DNA from 3 places in the Herbaspirillum sp. GCM10030257 genome. Region 2 is predicted to be linked to each of the others. Evidence: predicted binding sites of a transcription regulator. Region 2 holds the regulator's gene; each other region holds the start of a gene.

Region 1 (4,649 bases), on a different contig from region 2:
AGCAGCAATCAATTGCCTCGCCACATCGCGCCAGTCATCAAATCCGGCGACACGCACCTGTACCGTCATGCGGCTTCCTGCAATGCCGGCCACAGGCCGAGTTGTTGCGGTCGATCAGCCAGTGCGCGACGCAAGGCTTCCGATGATGCAGTGTCGTGCTGCGGCCGGTAGTCAGCGGTCACGATGAATGGTTTGAGCTTGTCCATGCTGCAGCGAAGGCGTGCCAGATCTGCATAACGGATTCGCCGTGCCCGGCGAAGTTCCACTAGTCGTCGCGCATTGCGCAAACCAATGCCGGGAACACGTACGATCAAACTCGGATCCGCAGTATTGAGGTCGAGTGGAAAGTGTTCACGATGAGCCAATGCCCAGGCCAGTTTGGGATCGATGTCGAGCGCAAGATTGCCTGCGGCCGGCAATAATTCTTTCACGTTGTAGCCATAGCCACGCAGCAGGAAGTCCGCCTGGTAGAGCCGGTGCTCGCGCATCATCGGAGGCGGCTTGCTCGGCAGTCCGCTCGGGCTATGGGGAATCGGGCTGAACGCCGAGTAATAGACACGCTTGAGTTTGTAAGCGCCGTACAGGGTTTCGGCCGTGTTGAGGATGGTGCTATCGTCGGCCTGGTCGGCGCCGACGATCATTTGCGTACTTTGTCCGGCCGGTGCATAGCGCGGCGCTTTGGGCTCGGCTTCCTTTTCGTCGAGTTTGCGGCGAATCGATCCCATCGCGAGCTTGATGGTATGCACACTCTTTTCCGGCGCAAGGCGCTCGATCCCGGCGGCAGTCGGAAGCTCGATATTGACGCTGAGACGGTCGGCATAGCGACCGGCTTCAGCAATCAGTTCGGGAGCCGCATCGGGAATTGTCTTGAGATGGATATAGCCACGAAACTGATGCTCTTCCCGCAACAGCTTTGCCACCAGAATCAACTGCTCCATTGTGTAGTCGGCGGAACGGATGATGCCCGAACTCAGGAACAAGCCATCAATGTAATTGCGCAGGTAAAAGTCGGTAGTCAACCTGACAACTTCGTTGACTGCAAACCGCGCACGCGGCACATCGCTGCTACGTCGATTGACGCAATACTGGCAGTCGTATAAGCAGTAGTTGGTCAACAGGATTTTCAATAGCGAGACACAGCGCCCATCCGGGGTGTAGCTGTGGCAAATTCCCATGCCAGTCGTGGCGCCGATGCCATCCTTACCTGCGGAAGAGCGTTTAGGTGCACCGCTGCTGGCACAGGATGCATCGTACTTCGCCGCATCGGCGAGAATTTCCAGCTTGTCGATCAGTTCCATCAGTTTCGCATACTGTATATATGCACAGTATTCTACGCTGATAGCTTGCTGGATGCATTGCCCGATATGCCAGATTGCCTATGCGCGTTGTCTTTAAGTGCTTGTCTAAAGCGCTTGTTTTAAACCCATGTGTGATGGCCGTTTTCTTTGTCCTGATTTGTACAGGACTAGTGTGCGTTTGCTCCGTATCAAAGTTGCGCAGAGCCAAGCTCTTAGACTTGGTACAGGCGAATGCCGATTCCTATGGCGGAGATACAGAATGACGCGACCAGAAACACCGTTTGAACAAGCAAGTTACGACCTTAACAAGTTCCGCGAACGCCGCATGGCTGAGCGACGCGCGGTCCCGCGTGACTCTGCGGATCGCAGGGCGAACCATCGTGGCGAGCAAACAGATGCACACAACAATGAGCAGGAAAACCAGGAGCAGGGAAACGGAAATAAAAACTAATTGAATGCAGGTTGAGATTCAGGCGATGTGACGAATCGCCTTTTCATCGTGCGGTACATGCCTGCAACATGTACCGCTTAATTTTTTGCGACGCGGTTTCCCGCGTGCGACGTTCAGGCATGGCTGACAATCTGCGACGCTTCGCGATGATAGCGCGGCATGGCAGAGATGGTACGTGTCTTAACGACACTATCCATACCACCGAGCCAATATTTGGACTTGGTGTCTCCCATCAGGTCACGTAATTCGCGGATGCTCATTTCCGTGAGCTCATGCGCTGCCAGCAGCAGATCGGAATTGATGGCGACTTGCTTGTGGCGCACCTTGCTGATGGTTGAAGGCGGCACGGCGAGAATACGAGCCAGTGCCGCATCGCTTTTCGCGCCGAGCATTGTCATCAGGGTGTCCAGCAAATGATTTGGCGTGTAACCCTCTTGTGCAACCAGTGGTGATTTCTTGCGCATGCTTAGCTCCTTGAAAACGATGAGTAATTTTGCCTTCACGAAACTCTTTGCGGTAAGAAATGCAGCCGAAGCTTGATTTTGCGCAACCACTTGTAAGCAACTCTTTATATGTCACTTTTGGCAACGATGTCGCTATAACAATTGCTTACAACGTCATAGTCAACTCGAGGCCAAGACAGGTCGTTTGTAGAGATGCAGCGATTTTCTATATCAACTACAGAGGACGACCATGAACAAACTGATTGCTACCCTGATTGCAGGCCTGTTCACGACCGCAGCATTTGCGCAAACTGCTACCACACCGGCAGGCACAACAACGACGACTGCACCGGCCACGAAGGAAGAAGCAAAAGCCGCCAAGGCGGACGCAAAGGCTGCGGAGAAATCGACAAAGGCAGACGCAAAGGCGGAAGAAAAAGTCGCGAAGGCTAACGCCGATGCTGACAAGACAAAAGCCAAAGCCGACAAGAAGGCCAAGAAAAAAGTGGCTGAAGCCAAGAAAGATGCAGCTGAAGACAAGGCCGACGCAGCGAAGAAGTAAGGACTTCGAAGTCATCTAAAGGCAGACCGTTCGGTCTGCCTTTTTTACGCCCTCATCGTGCAGTTTATGAAGTCATGCATTGATCACGGCAGTCATTTCTATCGCCACCCCACTCAACACCGCATTGCCCGACAAGGGATCCCGTTTGCCTTCATCGAGAATAGCATTCAGGTTGGCGCCAGGGCGTTCTGCCGCCACGCGCATGCGTGTGCCAGGCATGTCATGACCCCAGCCGTGCGGGAGACTGACCACGCCGGGCATCATGTCATCGCTGATTTCTACCTGTGCTTCGATGGAGCGTCCGCCGCTGCTGATACGCGCCGTGCTTCCTGATTGCAGGCCAAGTCGCTGCGCATCGACGGAATGGACCAGGGCGGTACAGCGGAACGGGCCTTTGGCAAGGATAGGCAGATTATGCATCCAGCTATTGCCCGAACGGACATGGCGCCTGCCAATCACGACCAGCGCGGGAGCGGGTTGAGCCAGATCGCCGCGTACCCGGCTCAGGTCTGCGAGCAGCATCTCAGGCGCGAGTTCAATCTTGCCCGACGGTGTGCGCAGCACTTCCGGTATGCGTGATTGCAAGGGGCCGAGGTCGATGCCGCCAGGCGCCGCCTTGACCTTGGCGAGGTTGATGCCGCCCGGATTACGGCCGAACTGGTCGCCGTAGGGACCGGTGCGCAAGGCGAGGTCGATCTGGCGCTCAGGGCCATTCAGATGTGATAAGGCAGCCAGTACCGCATCGGCATGCTCCCCCGCCATGCGCCGCACATCTTCGGCAAACAACGCATCATCCAGCTTCAATACGTCGGCCTGCGCGCCCTTGCCTTGCACGATCGCGGCAAGGCGTAGCAGCACCTGCCATTCCGGCGGCTGTGCCGGATTGCGCTGCAGTACCGGCTCGCTGTACCGCGCATGATTACGATAGCTGAACTGCGGGAATGCGACGTCGTAATGCGATTCTTCCAGCGGCGACAGGCCGGGCAGGATGACATCGGCATGGCGCGTGGTTTCGTTCAGGTAGATGTCGACGCTAACCATGAATTCCAGCCCGTCGAGCGCTTCGGAAAGACGCGGTCCATTCGGTGCCGACAACACCGGATTGCCGGCAATCGAAATCAAGGCCTTCACTTGTCCATCGCCCGGTGTCTGGATCTCTTCCGCCAGACAGACAATCGGAAACTCCCCCATGACTTCCGGCGCACCCGATACACGGCTTCTGCGCCGGCCGGTGATGATGCCCCGGCCAATGCCGGGCTTGCCGGTGGTATTGGCGGAAAATGCGGCAGCCTTCGAAAACATCGCACCGCCTTCCTGGTCAAGGTGACCGGTCAGCACATTGAGCACATCGATCAGCCAGCTGCACAGCGTGCCGTACTCCTGGGTACAGGTTCCCATGCGGCCATAGACCGCGGCGCGTTCGGCGCTCGCAAGTCGTCTTGCAAGCGTGCGAATGGTTGCAGCATCAATACCGCAACGATCGGCCATGCGTTCAGGCGTAAAGTCGCTCACCGCGCTCTTCACCAGGTCGACACCGGCGACATGTTCGGCAAGCACCCCCAGCCGCACCAGTTGTTCGTCGAACAGGGTATGCACCATGCCGAGCAGCAGGAAGACATCCGCACCAGGGCGGATGAAGTGATGCTCGTCGGCGGCCATGGCCGTTTCGGTGCGACGTGGATCGATGACGACGATACGGCCGCCACGTGCGCGCATGGCCTTGGCCTTGCCACGATAATCCGGCACTGTCCACAAGCTGCCGTTCGACACCATGGGGTTGGCACCCAGCATCAGCAGGAAATCACTGCGTTCGATATCCGGTACCGGGAAGGACAACCAATTACCAAACATCAATCCGCACGAGAGTTGCTTGGGCATCTGGTCCAGCGTGGAGG
Region 2 (4,649 bases):
CTGAATCGGGGTAGGGCTGGTGTAGCCTTGTTCACTTACGGCACGAACAATTTCATCGGCCAGGCCGAGTTCGGTAAAAGACATGAAGACTCATTTAAAGTATATGCCTGTCGCCGGTTCAGGGGCGCCAATCTATCGCAGGCAAATAAGGTGGAGATGCGGGAGGTCGGAGGGACAGCGGCGCGTAGACTGGAACAGCGCAGCGTGCAGGCATGCAGCTTATTGCGCACGCCTGCCTCGTTAACATCAGGAGGAAAACTTATTTGGCAAACGGTGACAGCAGGTTGACCATTTGCGCAAAAATTTTGGGAGATCCTGCAAGTACGTTGCCTTTATACAGGTAATCGGACTCCCCCGCAAAATTACCGACGATGCCACCTGCTTCGGTGATCAGCAGCGATCCGGCTGCCATATCCCAGGTTTGCAGGCCTTTCTCGAAGAAACCATCCAGGCGGCCTGCAGCCACATAGGCCAGATCGAGGGCGGCCGCACCGGGACGGCGCAGACCAGCGCACTTTTCAGTCATGATTCGGAACATCTGCATGTATTCATCTAGGGCCGCCTTGTCCCGGAACGGGAAGCCTGTACCGATCAGCGCCTCGGCCATCCTATCGCGTCGGCCTACGCGAATCCGCTTTTCATTGAGGTAAGCGCCGGCACCCTTGGTGGCGGTAAACAGATCGTTGCGGGTAGGGTCGTACACTACGGCTTGCGTGATCTGTCCGCGTTGCTGGAGCGCGATCGATACGCAGTATTGGGGAAAGCCGTGAATGAAATTTGTGGTACCGTCGATGGGATCGATGATCCAGACGTTTTCGTTTTCGTCGTGCAGGTTGCTGGATGCACCGGACTCTTCAGCGAGAATCGCGTGGTCGGGGTATGCGGTTTTGAGAACTTCAATGATGGCCTGCTCGGCGGCCTGGTCAATTTCCGTCACGAAATCATTGTGGCCTTTTTCGGTGACCTTGACGCGTTCAATGTCAAAGGAGGCACGGTTGATGATCGAAGCGGCGCGGCGTGCAGCCTTCACCGCCGTATTGAGCATGGGATGCATAAGGGTTCCGTTAAAATTGCGGTACCGTCGCATACCGCGTTCGGAACCACATTGAATGAATTAATGAGCGATGCGGTAGTTCGTCAGCCAAGGGCTGGCGCCGCGTAATGTCGCTATTTTAAATGAACCAGCCACAAACCAACACTTCTCTTTTCTCGCGCCTTCGTTTTGTGCTCGTCGAAACCAGCCACCCGGGGAATATCGGTGCAGTTGCACGAGCCATGAAAACCATGGGTTTTTCGCAACTTGTGCTGGTGAACCCGCGCTTCCCTGACGCCGTGCATCAGGAAGTGGCAATTGCTTTCGCGAGCGGTGCCCAGGACATCCTTGCGTCTGCAAAGGTCGTCGGCAGCATCGAAGAAGCGCTAGAGGGTTGCAATTTCGCAGCTGCGCTAAGCGCACGCCTGCGCGAATATTCACCACCTGTCACGACACCAAGGGCGCTCGCATCGACCTTGGCCGATGATGGGAACCTGAACGCTGCTCTGGTATTTGGGAGCGAGCGCTATGGATTGCCAAATCAGATCATTGAAAAATGTAATATTCTGATCAACATTCCAGCCAATCCTGATTATTCGTCATTGAACCTGGCGCAAGCTGTGCAGTTACTTGCATACGAAGCGAGAATGGCGACGGGCGGCGATACGATTGCTCGATCGCCAATTGGATTCCAAGGTGAAGCAGCGAGCCTGGCACAGGTGGACGGTATGTATGAACACTTGGAAAAGGCATTGATTGCGATTGAATTCCTCGATCCCGATAATCCCAAAAAACTGATGTCTCGATTACGGCGCCTGTTCTCGCGAACACAACTAGAAACTGAGGAAGTCAATATTTTGCGCGGTATAGCCAGGCATATTCTCGCGCGGATAGGGAAAAACAAGCTGAGCGGATAGAAAAAGGCAGTACGGGAAGTAACGAGGGTTGGTGCAGGTCAAGAGCGTTTCGCGGAGGGTCCAGTGAAGTGTTTTGTGCCTTGCGGCGTTAACCCGAAGACACGTTAAGTATTGAAAAATCGTCGTGCTAAAGGTATATGGCTCGCCGAGCTTTTAAGCTTTTATATTGTTATCGGGATTTCACTGTCCAACCGACCAGTTGGCGAGGCCAGTCTATAAAATAGACAAACTATTAAAAAGAAAACGTGGCGGCAGGGTGCAGCGACAATGCCGCTACCCTGCTATAGATATCTGGAGCAACGAACAAAAGCTATGCCCAGGCGCGTAGCAAACCAACAGCCAAACCCTCAAGCGCAAAATTGTCGTAGCTGGAATCTACCCGGATCGGTTCAAAGTCAGGATTCTCAGGTAGTAGTTCTATTAAAGAGCCGCTCTTTTTATACCGCTTGACTGTCACTTCATCGCCAAGTCGAGCAACAACGATCTGGCCGTTTTTTGCGGTGTCGATCTTCTTAACAGCAAGCAAGTCACCATCCATAATGCCTGCATCACGCATGGATAAACCTTTGACCTTCAGCAAGTAATCCGGCTTTGCGGAAAACAGGGCTGGGTCAACACTATAAGTCGCCTCAACATGCTCTTGGGCGAGAATAGGGGAACCTGCTGCGACTCGACCTATCAAGGGCAGACTGAGTTGCATGAGGGCAGGATGAGGTAACGACATCTGCCGTCCCGACATCCGGAGTCCGCTGTCGCCATGCAAATCGCGCAATCGGATACCACGGGAAGTGCCTGGAGAGATTTCAATTGCACCCTTGCGGGCTAGTGCCTGAAGATGCTCTTCCGCGGCATTGGCTGATTTAAAGCCGAGTTCGGTGGCGATTTCGGCCCGGGTCGGAGGGAAGCCGGTATTTTCGATCGCTTCCTTGATCAGATTCAGGATCTGTTCCTGACGTGCAGTAAGTTTAAGCATGTTTGACAGCCAAGGTAATCAGCGAAGATCGCCCAAAAATTGGCGAAGATTAATATTTATTGCGTGACTGATGCAGGTGTTTGCACTCTGGCCATGCTGTTCATATAGACAGCCTGTATTTTTATACAGGTTTTGTTCGAATGCAAGCGGATATATAGGGTTTTTTAGGTTTTTTCGGGTTGAGGCTGTTAAGCGCTTGAAATGATTGAGTTTTCCTTTGGTGCAGGTTATGATAGCGGGCTTTCCTCTTCCCACACTCGTCTTGACGCCGAGGTGGGCGATTGTTTAATCCGTCCATAAGGAGAATACATGCGTCATTATGAAATCGTTTTTATCGTCCATCCGGATCAGAGCGAGCAAGTGCCTGCAATGATCGAACGCTACAAGGGTATCGTGACCGCCCGTAACGGCAAGGTGCACCGCGTCGAAGACTGGGGCCGCCGCCAGATGGCATACATGATCCAGAAGCTCGCAAAAGCACACTATGTCTGCATGAATATCGAGTGCGACAGCGAAACACTGGCTGAGATCGAAACAGGCTTCAAGTTTAACGATGCCGTCCTGCGCCACCTGACCGTCAAGATGAAGAAGGCCGAAACAGCGCCGTCGCCAATGATGAAGGCTGTGCAGAAGGAAGATGCTGCCAAGAGCCAGCGTTCCGAAGCAGCCGCTGCGTAATTCTGTCCGTCGAGGAGCGTGAATCAGTTACGCCTGATAGCTGCCATTGCCGAGCGTGATGTATTGCGCTACACACCGGCAGGTATCCCGATCGTGTCGGCAAAATTGTTGCACACGTCAGGGCAACTAGAGGCAGGTATCCCGCGCCAGGTTGAGTTTGAAATCGTCGCGATCGCCGCTGGCGAAATTTCAGGAAAACTCAACAAGGTGGAACTGGGAATAACGATGGTATTCACCGGATTCCTCGCTCGTAAGAACCGCAATAGCAAAAGCCTCGTTTTCCATATCACGGACTTCGACGCTTATTCACCAGATCACTAGATACAGTACAGGAGCCAAACATGGCATTCGGTAAAAAATTCGACAAGAGCAAACTCAAGAACAAGCGCCAGCAGCAAAATCCGCTGTTCAAGCGCAAAAAATTCTGCCGCTTCACCGCTGCGGGCGTTGAGCAAGTGGACTACAAGGACGTTGACACCCTGAAGGATTTTGTTCAGGAAAACGGCAAGATCATGCCGGCACGTCTGACCGGCACCAAGGCACATTATCAGCGTCAGGTTGACACTGCGATCAAGCGCGCACGCTACCTCGCGTTGCTGCCTTACACCGATCTGCACAACGCCTAATTGACGACTGAAGAATAGGAGAAAAACATGCAAGTCATTCTGTTGGAAAAAGTCGTTAATCTCGGCAATCTCGGCGAAGTCGTACGCGTCAAGGACGGTTACGCACGTAACTTCCTGATCCCCCAGCGCAAGGCCCGTCGTGCTACTGCAACTGCTGTTGCAGAATTTGAAGCAAAGCGTGCTGACCTGGAAAAGGCAGCAAACGAAAAGCTGGCCGCTGCGCAGGCACAAGGCGAAAAGCTGAACGGCACTACTGTCAAGGTTGCTCAGAAAGCTGGCGTTGACGGCCGTCTGTTCGGTTCCGTTACCAATGCCGATATCGCTGAAGCAGTGACCAAGGCCGGCTTCCCGGTTGAAAAAGCTCAGATCCGTATGCCGCAAGGCCCGCTCAAGGTCGTGGGCGATCATACTATCGCAGTTGC
Region 3 (4,649 bases), on a different contig from region 2:
TGGCTGCCGGTTGTAGGACAAACTCTGTCCCATGCTTATGGGGTACCCTGCGACGCCAAAGCAAGGTCTAATTGCATCTTTATGCATATTGAAAGTGAATTGCAATGGAACGCAGGGAATACCGGCTGATGCAGATGGTTGGCATTGTCGTGCTGTGCGGCGCAGCAAGCGCGCTGTATGTGGATGCGACACTTGCCGCCGCCATTTCCCTGGTGGTCGGTACGCTGATTCTTTTCGCCGGCGTCGTCGGCGCATGGATCACGAAAGACGACAGGTAACCAAGGACAAATCCGCGCCAGGTTCAGGAAACAACCTCCGGACGATGTCCGGACTTGACATCGATCCTCGGTGGCAGGGCGATCAGGCGGCCCAGCGGGATTTCGATAAAGTGATGGAACAGCGCGCCTGCCAGAATGCTTGTCATCCATGCGAATAACATTCCCCCTCCCTGCACTAACGGCGATGGGCTACCCCAATGCGTGAACACGGCATTGACCAGTACGCATACCGGGAAATGCATCAAGAAAACACCATACGAAATACGCGCCAGGTAGTTGAGCAATGGAATGTTCCACCCTGTCACCGACTGCCGGTAACGATATACCGCAAACAGTGCGAGCGAAATTGCCAGGGAAACCGCGATGCGGCTACGGAATTCGATTTCCAGCGCCAAACCGCCTAACAGGATCATTGCGCCAACCAGCATCATTGCACTTTTTCCTTCACGTGCCGCTTGCGATGCCCACCATGCAAGCGCACCCAATCCATAGCTTCCAAAAAAATACGGCGCCCAGTTATCCCATGCCGGATCACAATTGAAATAAAAGAGCGAGGCTGCTACACCCAACGCAACCAGCGCATGCTGCACTTGGCGCACATTGCCGTTTTTCCCCATCCAGGCTGACAACTTGAGCAGCATGACTAACGCGAAGTACAACTGGAAATCGATTGCGACATACCAGGCGCCAGCCGACAGGGACTCGACACCGAGTACGCCATGCAACAAAAGGCCATGGGTGGCAAGCTGAAACCAGGTCGGCATGGCGGTCAGCGAATAATGTTCCATCCACAGCGAGGCCAGACGCGAAGCAGCTACCGCTGCAACCATGGCTACCAGAAAGGGAGGAACCAGCTTGATGTAGCGGCGTACCACCAGTTGCATGGCTTGTATGCGGCCGACGTTACCGCCTGCGGTCAGGGATTTGGCAGCCAGGAATCCGCCGACAACAAGAAATACCTGGACAGCGATGCGTGCAGGCCCTTCCAGCCATGCCATCAGATCGGGCAAGACAGGCTTGACGTGATCGGCCATCGGGCCATAAAAAACCAAATGATGAAAAACGATGAGATTAAAGGCAACGACCTTCAGCAGGTCGAGAAAACGATAGCGGATCATCAAAACAGTAAGCTACGGAAAATGCATCAAAGATGCCATTTTCTCACGCCTTCCTGAAACTTGTTCTGATGCAAAGCGCGCCTTGTAAAAGGACATGGGACATTAACGCAACACGGCTGGTCGGCATGCAGTGATCTGAAATTGCGCCGGCGGCTTTCACACCGGCGCAATGAATTGCCGCGTCAGATAGCTTTGAGTACCAGGACTACCAGACCGGCACTAATGGTTGCGCCGACACAAGCTGCCGTCTGCATGCGGCGCAGGTGAAACAATGCGGCACGGCGGGCCGCTCGCGATTGGTCTTGCAGCATATTTTCCATAACTTGTCCCACGTTCCAGATCCGAATAGTGCACGTTGCACTGTAGCTTCAGTATAAGGACGCTTTAATTTCCGCAGTGTGATACATCGCACATACCTGCAGCAACAGCACTAAAAAGCAACACCTTGCGGCCGGATGCCAACTCGCCAGTACCTAAACGATGGTCGACCAAACCTCAGTCGATGTTCGGGTTCGACATCCGCAAAGAACTTCGCCGACGCATTGATATCAGAATGGCCATGCGAGCTTGTTATCTGCTGCGTTGCAGCAGGTCTTGTCTTCGTCAGTGTTCAGTTATCCAGTTTGTCTTTCCAACAAGGAGAAACCATGCCGAATTCAAACGCCCTTAAGGGCCGTCGCATTGCCGTGCTAGCAGCCGACGGCTTTGAAAAAATCGAACTGACCGCACCGGTTGCGGCGCTAGAAGCGGAAGGCGCTGTCGTCGACATTGTGTCATTGCATTCCGGCAGTATCCGTGGGGTCAACCTGCATGAACCGGCGAGCAAGGTGCGCGTCAATAAGACACTGCGCAAGGCAGACCCGGCTCGCTACGACGGCTTGCTGATACCAGGCGGCTTCATCAGTCCGGACCTTCTGCGTCAGTCGGCAGAGGCTCGGGCTTTTGTACGCGCCTTTGACCAAAGGCGCAAACCGATTGCAACGCTATGCCATGGACCCTGGGTGCTTGCTTCTGCCGGGCTGGCGGCTGGCCGCACCATGACATCCTGGCCGGGTATTCGCGACGATATTGTCAATGCCGGTGCAACCTGGCTCGATGCAGAGGTAGTCCGCGACGGCAACCTTGTCACCAGTCGGGGACCACAGGACATCATTTCTTTTATGCGCGCCATGACTGAACTGTTCATGGAACAGGCCCCCATCTTTGCCGGTATAGCACAGGCTGCGCATTCCGATCCGCAGCGTGAAGCGCCACCCGAACTGATGGTGCAGGCAATACGCTGGATGCCACGACCTTCTTTCCGCACGGTACTTGGCCTTGCAGCGTTAGGCGCAGGCATCATCGCGATGAACCGCACGCGCAACGGAAATATCGGCGCAACACAAGCCAGCCCTTCCATAATGTAAGCAACTAATCAACAAAAGGCAGGACAACGTGGTTTTTGCTGCGCCACATTGTCCACTTGTCAGGCCCGTCACGTTGCCTGTTCAACAAAAGGCAGGACAACGTGGTTTTTGCTGCGCCACATTGTCCACTTGTCAGGCCCGTCACGTTGCCTGTTTATTCATCAATCAAGCGGCTGTTTCGCACACCGAAAAGCCGCTTGATCACTAACACAAAATCCACCCTCGCAGACTGGCAATACAGAGTGAAAACTGCGGTAATCCTGCGTCCGTAAAGGCCCGTTTTCGCTTATACTGTGCACCCATACAGTATCGCAGTTGTTGTCATGATGAACTTGTTTGAAGGCTACAAACTTAACGCAGTAAAAGCACGTCTGGACGTCGCTATCACTAACATCGCAGAACGCCACCGCACTGCCGGACGCGTGCTGACCTGGCGCCTGATTCACGAAATTGAACAGGAAGCTCTCGAGACACTCAAGCAGGCTGGCGACCTTGAAATGAAGTACATCCAGATGGTCCGCTCTTCTCAATGGGGCTATGTGCCACGGGTCAACCAGCCAGCCGATCTTGAAGGCTATGAAGAATTACCGGTTGCAGTCACTACGATTCGAAAGGCTTATAAATCTTTTCACTAATCAAGCATTAGCGAATCAGTAAAGCAGCAGGCAGAAGTAAAAAACACCGCGGCCGTCATAAAGACGGCCGCGGTGTTTTTGTATCAGCACTGTGAGTTATACCAATCCCAACCCATAACGCACCATGACATCGCGTCTTTTCCCGCCTGCCTGCGTTGCACTCGTCGTCAATAGCCCGCTATTGACTCCTCCTGCGCCTTGCCAGTCAAAAAAATCCATCGATCTCATTTGTCACGTTATAGGTTGGGATTGGTATTAGACGCGAGTTGGCCACGCCGCATTTCTCTCATCGGCCATTGCTGCAGACTAACCAGTTTCTACATGCAAAGCCTATGTCTGCTGTCGCTTCACCAAAGACGAAACTGACGTAAATGAAGCGTCCTTTTGTTGACACCATTAACTACGGAGTAGCAAAAGTTCAAGATCTTCCAGCGTCGGTGGTGCGTACGCAGACACGCCTTCGTCTCGGGTGAAATATGACAGGGAGCCGTACGCATGAATGAATGTTGCACCGGCAAGCACAAACAGCAAAATAGCAAGCAAAGTCACCATTTCCATTCCCCCTATAAATACACGCAATGATTTCATCATGCATGCTTCTAGGCGATATTGATTTATGACAATGCGGTAATTTGTTTTGAACCGGAAATACATCATCAATCGTCAATTAGGCAGAACGTTGCATTGACGCTTTGTCTTCGCATTAAAACTCGGAAGCCGGGTGCAAAAAACCAAACAAGAAACACGCGCTGTGAAGTTCGCCAAGGTTTCATCAGGGAATCAGCGAGCCATTGTAGTTCCTCTATCAATTCAATCAACAACCACAACATTGCGATTGAACAATGCTCGTCACTTTTCCACTGGCATCCTATGCTTATTATCAAGGAGGCCGCAATGCAAACATTATTACTGGAAGCGCACGATCAGTGGGTCATCCTTTTTTATATCGCTTGCTCTGTTGGGGCAATGCTTTGGTCCATGCGTAATCGTGGATAACATCTGGCAATAGTGGTTGTCTTACCTGCTTATTTCTAGTGTGTCTTCACGTAAAAAACTGGGAATGATGCCCCAAGAGTAGTGAGCACTGACATGCATTATTGCCGTGCATGCGGAGGCGCCTCATGCACGCCCCGGTCGCAAGCCAATCAAAGTAAATCAAATTACGAGCGTCGCATCGGATGGTATTACCTGCAATACCTTGCCCATGCTGCG

The links. The regulator LexA, encoded in region 2, represses DNA repair genes until DNA is damaged. The targets are predictions, from matches to a motif close to ACTGTATNNNNATACAGT.
Region 1: a site for LexA is predicted at 1,310-1,327, ahead of ACFQUU_RS09950 (putative DNA modification/repair radical SAM protein). Genes of this name have one in related genera too.
Region 3: a site for LexA is predicted at 3,093-3,110, ahead of ACFQUU_RS00865 (DUF2471 family protein). Genes of this name have one in related genera too.

What each region holds. Positions count from the first base shown of each region.
Region 1 covers NZ_JBHTDH010000005.1:219,195-223,843, reverse strand. The annotation lists gene ACFQUU_RS09955 (UdgX family uracil-DNA binding protein) at 1-69, opposite strand, end outside; gene ACFQUU_RS09950 (putative DNA modification/repair radical SAM protein) at 66-1,298, opposite strand; gene ACFQUU_RS09945 (hypothetical protein) at 1,558-1,749, shown strand; gene ACFQUU_RS09940 (hypothetical protein) at 1,863-2,213, opposite strand; gene ACFQUU_RS09935 (hypothetical protein) at 2,443-2,754, shown strand; gene ACFQUU_RS09930 (molybdopterin-dependent oxidoreductase) at 2,827-4,649, opposite strand, start outside.
Region 2 covers NZ_JBHTDH010000038.1:23,756-28,404, forward strand. The annotation lists gene ACFQUU_RS26565 (DEAD/DEAH box helicase) at 1-84, opposite strand, end outside; gene ACFQUU_RS26570 (inositol monophosphatase family protein) at 260-1,054, opposite strand; gene ACFQUU_RS26575 (RNA methyltransferase) at 1,177-1,950, shown strand; gene lexA (transcriptional repressor LexA) at 2,261-2,923, opposite strand; gene rpsF (30S ribosomal protein S6) at 3,233-3,601, shown strand; gene priB (primosomal replication protein N) at 3,620-3,922, shown strand; gene rpsR (30S ribosomal protein S18) at 3,943-4,227, shown strand; gene rplI (50S ribosomal protein L9) at 4,255-4,649, shown strand, end outside.
Region 3 covers NZ_JBHTDH010000001.1:189,477-194,125, forward strand. The annotation lists gene ACFQUU_RS00845 (hypothetical protein) at 105-278, shown strand; gene ACFQUU_RS00850 (acyltransferase family protein) at 302-1,396, opposite strand; gene ACFQUU_RS00855 (hypothetical protein) at 1,579-1,716, opposite strand; gene ACFQUU_RS00860 (type 1 glutamine amidotransferase domain-containing protein) at 2,044-2,802, shown strand; gene ACFQUU_RS00865 (DUF2471 family protein) at 3,126-3,437, shown strand; gene ACFQUU_RS00870 (hypothetical protein) at 3,834-4,028, opposite strand; gene ACFQUU_RS00875 (hypothetical protein) at 4,593-4,649, opposite strand, start outside.